Regions from separate parts of the Marinomonas algicola genome, predicted to be linked through region 3. Evidence: predicted binding sites of a transcription regulator. Region 3 holds the regulator's gene; each other region holds the start of a gene.
What was found. Region 3 encodes LexA, which represses DNA repair genes until DNA is damaged. Its sites were predicted from a motif close to TACTGTNTANNTANACAGTA; they were not measured.

Region 1: uvrA (excinuclease ABC subunit UvrA) is a predicted target of LexA. The motif match lies at 1,523-1,542, and genes of this name have one in related genera.
Region 2: umuD (translesion error-prone DNA polymerase V autoproteolytic subunit) is a predicted target of LexA. The motif match lies at 1,440-1,459, and genes of this name have one in related genera.

What each region holds. Positions count from the first base shown of each region.
Region 1 covers NZ_CP061941.1:244,269-247,555, forward strand. The annotation lists gene uvrA (excinuclease ABC subunit UvrA) at 1-1,469, opposite strand, end outside; gene IEZ33_RS01175 (MFS transporter) at 1,629-2,987, shown strand; gene ssb (single-stranded DNA-binding protein) at 3,019-3,287, shown strand, end outside.
Region 2 covers NZ_CP061941.1:1,199,964-1,203,250, reverse strand. The annotation lists gene umuC (translesion error-prone DNA polymerase V subunit UmuC) at 1-967, opposite strand, end outside; gene umuD (translesion error-prone DNA polymerase V autoproteolytic subunit) at 979-1,425, opposite strand; gene IEZ33_RS05370 (aminomethyltransferase family protein) at 1,898-2,488, opposite strand; gene IEZ33_RS05365 (2Fe-2S iron-sulfur cluster-binding protein) at 2,488-3,287, opposite strand, start outside.
Region 3 covers NZ_CP061941.1:2,018,623-2,021,909, forward strand. The annotation lists gene topA (type I DNA topoisomerase) at 1-608, shown strand, start outside; gene IEZ33_RS09165 (DUF6586 family protein) at 605-1,072, shown strand; gene IEZ33_RS09170 (hypothetical protein) at 1,075-1,359, shown strand; gene lexA (transcriptional repressor LexA) at 1,429-2,049, opposite strand; gene dinG (ATP-dependent DNA helicase DinG) at 2,118-3,287, shown strand, end outside.

The sequences.
Region 1 (3,287 bases), 1.8 Mb from region 3:
TCACCTCCAGACAGTGAGTCAGCTTTACGATTAAGAGTAAGATACTCTAGTCCAACATTGGCTAAGAAAGTTAAACGATCTCTAATTTCTTTCAGTATTTTTGAAGCGATTTCTCCTTTAGCGCCAGGCAATGATAAGCTGGTAAAATAGTCCAAGCAATCTGCAATGGGTTTTGCTGTAATCTCTGGAATGGTAAGTTCTTCAATAAAGACATTTCGAGCGGCTTTATTTAGTCGCGCTCCATCGCATTCGGGGCAAGCTTGTACACTTATGTATTGAGATAAATCATCACGTACCGAGTCAGACTCTGTTTCATGGTAACGACGTTGCAAGTTAGGGATTACCCCCTCGAACGCGTGTGATCGAGTCATTTTATCCCCACGTTCATTGATATAGACAAAGGATATCTTGTCTTTACCTGACCCATTTAGAATGTGTTTTTTATGAGTATCTGGAATGTCTTTGAATGGGAGTTCAATATCAAACCCGTAATGTGTTGCCAGTGCTTGTAACTGTTGAAAGTAGAAGATGCTTCGCCTCCCCCAGCCTCGAATAGCGCCTTCTGCAAGGGTTAATGTATCATCAACGACAATTAAGCTTGAATCAAATAATTGGTGTGTGCCTAAACCGTCACAAGTTGGGCAGGCCCCATTAGGATTATTAAATGAGAACAATCTCGGTTCAAGTTCAGTGATGCTATAGCCACATACAGGGCAGGCAAATTTGCTTGAGAAAATATGAACTTCGTCCGGAGAGTCCATATTCATCACCTTAGCGATGCCGTCTGAAAGTGTTAAGCAGGTTTCGAAAGATTCTGCGAGCCGTAACTGTAAATCGTCTCTTACTTTAAAGCGGTCAATGATCACTTCAATTGTGTGTTTTTTGTTTTTTTCTAGCGTAGGCGCATCATCTAAATCTACTACTAAGCCATCAATGCGAGCACGTATAAAACCTTTAGATAAAAGATCGCTAATCGTATGTAGGTGTTCGCCTTTTCGGTCCTTGACTACCGGTGCTAATAGCATCATTTTGGTTTCAGCAGGTAGGGAAAGTACTTTATCGACCATTTGAGAAATTGTCTGCGCTTCTAAAGGCTCTCCATGGTCAGGACAGCGGGGCTGTCCTGCACGAGCGAAAAGAAGACGTAAGTAGTCATAGATCTCTGTAATAGTACCAACGGTAGATCGAGGATTATGAGACGTTGATTTTTGCTCTATCGAAATAGCGGGAGACAGACCTTCAATATGATCAATGTCTGGCTTTTCCATCATTGATAAAAATTGACGAGCATAGGTTGAAAGTGATTCCACATAACGTCTCTGGCCTTCAGCATAGAGAGTATCAAAGGCTAAAGACGATTTTCCTGAGCCAGATAACCCAGTAATGACAATTAACTTATCTCTTGGGATATCTAAGTCGATATTTTTGAGGTTATGGGTACGTGCCCCTCGAATGGTGATATTATCCATTTGTCTCCGGCCCTGTAGTAAAACAAAAAATCATTATACGTATTTGTTAAAATAACTGTCTATTTTTACAGTAGTTAAGATAGAGCTTCAACGCTATTTTTTGTAAAATACCATTTTATAAACTATTCATTTTTAAATTTGCGCGGTTATAACCTTTTTATGGATGCATTTGAGCGTCGTTCAGTTGTTGCTTTAGCTACGGTTTACTTATTTCGTATGCTGGGATTGTTCCTTATTATGCCTGTCATCAGCTTGTCAGCGGCTGATTTAAATGGCGCTAGTGCCGCGTTAATTGGAACGGCGATTGGTATTTATGGATTAACGCAAGCTTTGTTGCAAATTCCGATGGGAATGTTGTCAGATCAAGTAGGGCGTAAACGTATTATTGTTCTTGGTCTGATTTTATTTGCGGTGGGCAGTATTATTTGTGCGAATGCAGATGATATTCTAAGTTTAATTCTTGGTCGTGCCGTACAAGGTGCTGGAGCCATTGCCAGTACATTAATGGCATTGTTAAGTGATGTTACGCGAGAGCAGAATAGGACCAAAGCTATGGCCACCGTAGGAATCAGTATCGGTGTGTCTTTTATGTTGTCTTTGGTATTAGGCCCTTGGTTATACTCTCTTATAGGTTTATCAGGCTTATTTTACGTATCGTTAATCTCTTCCTTAATAGGTATTTCCTTAGTTGTTTGGATGGTTCCGAATGTTAAGCAACATACTTTTAGGCGAGATACGACACCGAGTTTATCTGCCTTGAGAAGTGTGCTTCAAAGTGGGCATTTACGATCGTTGAATATGAGTGTTTTACTGTTACATGCGAGCTTAACTGCGCTATTTGTTTGTATTCCTAGTTTGCTGGTAAACCAGTTTCATTTTCCATTAATTAATCATAGTTGGCTTTATTTATTTGTCATGGGATTGGCCTTTGTTGGTATGGTACCATTAGTCATCATTGCAGAAGCAAAAGGTAAAATGAAGCAAGTGATGACAAGCGTGATGCTATTGTTATCTATTTCAATTGTCTTCATGGGCGTGGTTCAAAGTGTCTGGCTATTTTCTGTATTGCTCTGGGCTTACTTTGTTGCTTTTAACACGTTAGAAGCGACCTTGCCTTCTGTTGTGAGTAAGTTAGCCCCTGTAGGGTATCGCGGTACGGCAATGGGGGTTTTTTCTACGCATCAATTTTTCGGCGCTTTTTTGGGCGGCGTAGGCGGTGGTTGGCTGCTGCAGAATACGTCCATAGAAACCTTATTTGCTTCTGTGGGAAGCATGGTATTTATTTGGACTTTGTTGTCTTTACGTCAGCCTGCGCCACCTCAGTTGACTAGCTTGGCTTTTAGCCTCGGTGGTTTAAGTCAGCGTGAAATAACAAAATTATCATCACGATTAATGACGATCCAGGGAGTGGAAGATATGCAATTATTTGAAGATGAACAAACGGCGTATTTAAAGGTTAATAAAAAACAACTAGATAGAGATAGTTTGCTGCGTGTTGTACCGCAAGTAACGCTTTAAAGAACATAAATAGACAGAATTGGAGAACGTCATGGCACGTGGAATAAATAAAGTTATCTTAATTGGTAACGCTGGTAATGATGCAGAAGTACGCTTTATGCCAAATGGTGGCGCCGTTGCAAATGTCAGTTTAGCGACGTCGGAAAGTTGGAGAGACAAGCAAACGGGTCAAATGCAAGAGCGCACAGAATGGCATCGAGTGTCGTTTATGGACCGTGGTAATTTTCGCTTAGGACAAATAGCTGGCGATTTTATCAAAAAAGGTTCAAAAGTGTATGTTGAAGGCTCATTACGTACGCG
Region 2 (3,287 bases), 820 kb from region 3:
CCCGCGTATCTTGTGTTGGGTTAGGCAGTTCGGCAGACAGAATTTTCGAGTACTGCGGTTCGTTTGGAATAAAGGGGCTGGTTCGAATAAACACACTCACCACACGGCAAAGGCGTTTTTCGCCGCGTAGCTTCTCTGCGGCTCTGGTTGTGTATTTAGCGATGGCTTCCCCTAGCTCCTGCTTGTCTGTCACCTTATGACCGAATGACCGACTGCAAATAATTTGCTGTTTTGCTGGTTTTACCGTTTCTAAATCCAAACACGACACCCCATTTAACTCCTCAATGGTTCGCTCCAGTACGACAGAAAATTCTCCCCGCATGGATTTTGGGTTCGCGTTCGCTAGATCCAACGCGGTATAAATTTTCCTCGCGTTTAACCTTGCCGTGGTACGACGGCCAACACCCCACACATCACTTACATCAACCAAGGCAAGCAAACGCTTTTGCCTGTCTGGGTCCATCAAATCCACCACCGAACCGGTGGCTGGATATTTCTTCGCCGCATGGTTCGCCAACTTCGCCAGAGTCTTGGTGGGCCCGATTCCCACTCCAACGGTAATGCCCGTCCATTTATCGACCTTCGCTTTTACTTGTTTCCCGAAGACAAGTAAGTCTGTCACATGATCCACGCCGGTTAAGTCCATAAAAGCTTCATCAATGGAATACACTTCAAGCTGCGGAGCCTCCTCCTCTAGGATAGTCATCACCCGATTCGACAGGTCAGCATACAGCGCATAGTTAGACGAAAAGCACACAACGCCATGCTTTCTTATCTCGTCCTGAACCTGGAACATCGGCACGCCCATTTTAATGCCTAACGTTTTCACCTCCTTGGAACGTGCGACAATACAGCCATCGTTATTCGACAACACCACCACAGGCGTGTTTTTTAAATCCGGTCGGAATAACTTCTCGCAACTGGCGTAAAAGTTATTGCAATCAACAAGGGCAAACACCGTCTTCATATACCGCACCCTTAGCCCCGTTCATATTTGCGAACAACACCCGTGACCACACCAAATATCTCCAGCTCGGACTCTTCAGTAATATGAATCGCCTTATACGCTTTATTCTTCGGACGCAGTAACACGTTGGGCTTTAGCTCTAACGTTTTCACCGTCATTTCCCCATGAATGCAGGCAATGACAATGTCCCCATGGCGTGCCGTTAACGAGCGATCCACCACCAAGACATCACCTGAATGGATGCCGGCTTCTATCATTGAATCCCCCTGAGCACGAACATAAAAAGTGGCATTCGGGTGAGCCACACAAAACTCATTTAAATCTAAAGACTTTTCAACAAAATCCTGAGCGGGAGACGGAAATCCCGCCGACACCGAATCCATATACAAAGAGATTCGCACGCTGTTCACCGCAATAAACGCCGCCGACTCAGACACACCAAGATAAGTCACACGCATAACGAGCACCAAAATACTGTATAAAAAAACAGTATAATTTTAAGTAACATAAAAAACAAAGTGAATTTTTGTGAAAACGTCATATCTAAGCTGACTATCACAAAAACGATGTGTTTTTTTGGAATGAATATCGTTTAACAAAATTTAAACAAACCATGTGCTTTGATGTATTTGGTGTTATCTGGCTGTAGATACCATTCTCATGGCGATAAAAAGGCGTGAGACATTCGGCTATTGGTCAATGATTGCTGCGAGTACGAGTAGGTCATGAAGTTTGAGATAGGCACACTAGCTAATTTGTATGTTAAGCAAACCTACTCGAAGTTGGATGATAGAATGATTCGCATACGAAATAGAGAGTTACCTTTTTTCGTTTTTATTAAAGGTCCAACAGCTTTATAAAAACACGGAACTCTCTACTTCATTAGTAGGGCAATCAAATCTGAGATTAACACACTACAGCAGAGCTAAATCAGACAAATTCCTTAGACGCATCGGCTAACGCTTCCCATAAATATTGAGAGCTAGCTAAGTCAGAAAGCAAAAGAAAGTACTCCCCTCTTTTTTCTTCTTGCTTTGTTATTATAGCATTAACTCGCGCCACCGAAGTTTGAGCAATACTCCCTATTGGAAAGGCACATCGCTTTAAATCGACACCGCATACTTTGGAAAACATGGTTGTCGTTTGCTCTCCCTTAAACAAGAAGCAGGCATGGCTATGCTGACAGAATAAACGGTATACTTCATCAAGACCTTTCGCGCCCAGCTCTAGCGCTTCAATCAGTTCATGATGAGTATTGTCAAGATCCACCAACCAAAACTCAGATTTACCAAGGCGTAACACGACAAGGCTATCTTCAAAAATCAGGGATCGATTTGACTCACTAGGAATAGGCAAGCCTTGTGACATCAAATAGTTTTCTGCGCCCATCCCCCTAAAGCCAACTCTCGAATAGACAGTGCAATCCTGACGTTTAACACCGGAGTTCGATGACTCAGTGTTGTTTAAATCCAGCATACTTTTACGTGAACGAGGCACCGCACATAAATTAAAAGAGTTCATTACAACACCTCCTGACGAATATTGTTTGCATCATAAAAAGGCAATTTAACCACTTCAGCCATGACAATTTCACCGTTATCCACTCGAATAGGGAATGTTGAGCCAACCTCCTGTTGATCAACCCCAACAAATGCCATACCGATGTTTGCACCAATCGCACTGGAATACTCAGAAGACGTAACATTTCCCGTAATAGCGCAATCAGGGCGATCCGGATTCGCTAAGACTAAATGACCTTCTTTCGGTCGTATTATCTTACTATCTAATTTAAAACCAACTAACTTACGAGTTTGTTTTCTAGCCATGACAATGTCGACAGATCGACTACCAATGAAGAAAGGCTTCTTACGATTAACCGCCCAATTTAAAGAAAGCTCACCGGGATGCGACATGCCATCTGTATCTTGGCTAACAATAATGTGGCCTTTTTCCAAACGCAGTAACCGCTGGGTTTCGACGCCAAAAGGTTTCATTTCAAACTCTTTCCCAGCATCCATTAACCGATCCCAAACACCCTCGCCAAACAAGCTAGGCATATGAATTTCATAGCCCAATTCACCGACAAATCCGACTCTCAATAAGCGCACCGGCACACCGTCGATAGAGCCTTCTCTATAGGCTAAATAAGGGAAAGACTCGTTGGAAAAGTCTACGTCAGAACACACTTTAATAAGTACGTTTCTAGCCAGAGGACCAGCCACGTTAACCGCAGAAAAAGCCGATGTAACATTTGCAATATCAACTTTTAATCGCCACTGAGCATTCCATTTGGTCATCTCACGATAAACGGCATCCACAC
Region 3 (3,287 bases):
CAATGGACAGTTATTTGGTGGATGAACAAAGAAAACTTCATGTTTGTGGTAATAATCCAGCTTGTAGTGGCTATGAGATAGAGCATGGTGCATTTAAAATTAAGGGTTATGATGGCCCTGTTCTTGAATGTGATAAGTGCGAATCTGAGATGCAATTAAAAAATGGCCGCTTTGGGAAATATTTTGGTTGTACCAATGAAGAATGTAAAAATACTCGCAAGCTCTTGAAGAGCGGTGAAGCGGCTCCACCGAAGATGGATCCGGTCCCTATGCCTGATTTGATTTGCCTAAAAGTTGAAGATCATTATGTTCTAAGAGATGGCGCAACAGGCCTGTTTTTAGCGGCGAGCCAATTTCCTAAAAAGAGAGAAACAAGAGCGCCGCTTGTTGCAGAACTTTTGCCCTACATGGACCAAATTGATTCTAAGTATCATTTCTTTTCTGATGCACCGGTTGCCGACTCAGAAGGCCGCCCAGCGGTCATTCGTTATAGTCGTAAAACAAAAGAACAATACGTTATGACAGAAGAGAATGGTAAGCCTACTGGTTGGAAAGCGTTTTATGTGGGTAATAAGTGGGTGATTGAAGAGGGTAAAAAAACGAAATGAGCAACCCAAGTGAAGCGAGTGTGACAAATCAAAGGTTAGATGTTGCACGTCGCTTCTTAAATATGAAAAATGAAGCGGCTGAGTTTTGGATGGAAAGAGCGTATGAGTACTCTGCTCTTTTTCATCTCAAGAGTGCGTTAAACGGTTTGTTGCAAGAAGTTTGTGCAAATTATTCGTTAAAAAAAGAAGCGGATCTTTGTGTTCTTTTGGGTGCGGCAAAAGAAAAAGGTATGTCAATTCCTGTATTACAGGAGCTAAATGCTTTATCATCCGACCCCATTAGTTGGCTTACCTTGATGGAAAAAGACTATAATGTCGCTTTAGAGTGTCATTCTAAGTCGCCAACCGTTGTTTCAAGTAATGTTATAGTGAGTAGTCAAAGCTTAGAAAGTTCGATAACATTCTATTTAAAGTCAATATCTGATCTCGTATTGAGATATAGAGAAGAGTCCGCAGAGTATTAAGAATGAATGAAGCTTATTTAGAAATTGTTGAATTAGATAACGGTGATATTGTATTGCGCCCAGTAAATACAGAGGAAAATGAAACTTCAGAGCCGTTAGCTGTGTTAACTATTTCCGATGATACCAAGGCTTTTTTGCAGAACCGGTATTTCGACCTTGCAAAATGTATGTTTCATGCTGGAATTGATTTTGTCTACTCTGAAGACTTTAGTGACATGCCTGAAGACGATCAAGATATGCTCGATGAGTTTGAGACGAATTTGAGCGTGCCTTCAACTCTGCATTAGTATTCCTGCTTGCCCTTCACAAATACCTATTTATGAAGGGCAATAATGAAACGTATAGCTTGATGGAACTTATATATTTTGCCTGATAACGCCGACTGAAATCCCCTCAATAGCAAATTCAGTACTTTCTAAATCAACATGTATGTCGTTAAACTCTTCATTTTCTGCGATCAGGTGGACAATTTTTCCCTCTTGCTCGAAGCGTTTTACGGTAACTTCATCATCAATTCTAGCAACAACGACTTGACCATTTTTCACAGATTCTGTTTTATGTACGGCAATTAAATCACCATCTAAAATACCGATGTCTTTCATGCTCATCCCTGTAACGGATAAAAAATAATCTGCTTTGGGGTAAAACATCTCAGGAGGGATTTGAACATAAGAAGAAACATTCTCTTGAGCTAATATTGGGTAGCCAGCGGCCACTTTACCTATAATAGGTAATCCGAGCTCCGAAGGAGGGGCTTCTGGACTTTCTTCTATCAAACGCAATCCTCGAGACGCACCAGGTAAAATTTCGATAGCACCTTTTTTGCATAATGCTTTAAGATGCTCCTCGGCGGCATTAGGAGATTTAAATCCCAAATGCCTCGCTATTTCTGCTCGCGTTGGCGGAAAGCCATTTACAGAAATAAATTCGCGTATCATGTCCATTACTTCGGATTGTCTTTTTGTTAATTTAATCATAAGGCATCTGGTTGTTTGTACAGTTACTGTTATTATATACAGCTTTTAAAGATGTTCTCAATTAAATAATGCTATCAGATGAATTAAAGTCAAAAATACATGCTGCCTACAGGGCATCGTTGGCCGCCAAAGGTCATAAGCCGCGCTTAGGTCAGAAGCAAATGATTGCGACGATCGCGCGTACTTTGGGCAACATTATGCAGGGCTCAGAAGGTGAGCGCTTGGGTGAAAAGCATGTCGCTGTCGTCGAGGCTGGGACAGGAACAGGTAAAACCCTTTCTTACTGTTTATCGGCCATTCCTATTGCTAAATCAAATGAGAAAAAATTAATTATTTCTACAGCGACCGTAGCGCTGCAGGAACAAATTCTCCATAAAGAGCTGCCAGACCTGTTAAAGCATACGGAATACAACTTTAGTTACACCTTAGCGAAAGGAAGAGGTCGATACTTGTGCTTGAACCAGCTTGAAAGTTTTTTAGATGCCGAAAACCAAGTTATGGATGACATGTTCGCGGGTCTATTTGAACAACACCTTCAATCTGGTGATGTTAACTCGGTTCTCTATCAGGAAATGGACGAACACATTAAATCCGGTGACTGGAACGGTGATAAAGATAATTGGGAGGGTATTTTACGAGATGAGGATTGGAGAAGGGTGACCACAGATCATCAACAATGCACAAATCGTAATTGCGCAAACTTTTCAGCTTGCCCATTTTATAAAGCTAGGGCTGAAATTGAAACCGCCGATGTCATCGTCGCTAACCATGACTTAGTGTTAGCCGATTTATCATTGGGAGGTGGCGCTATTTTAACGGACCCAAGTGAGACTATATATGTGTTTGATGAAGGCCATCATCTTCCAGAAAAAGCCATAAATCACTTCCGTCATGAGCTGCGTTTGCAACAGAGTATTCAGTGGCTGAGACAGCTTGAAAAGAACTTGGTGAATCTTAAACAAGAATTGACTGATGAAATCAGCTTAACGGGTCAGATTTTATTGAAAATACCGCAGCAGATTCAAACTCTGGTTAATTTTATTCAATACGCCCAACAAGGACTTGCGCCATTTATTGCAGAAAAAAACCTAGACAGCGACAACACTGTTTATCGATTTGAATTTGGTGTTATACCTGAAGAATTGAGACAATTAGCTTACAGTCTTCAAACTGGTTTTCAAAAATTATTTAATAGCATTGAAAGCATTCAGGACGAGTGTAAAAAAGTAAAGCAAAAT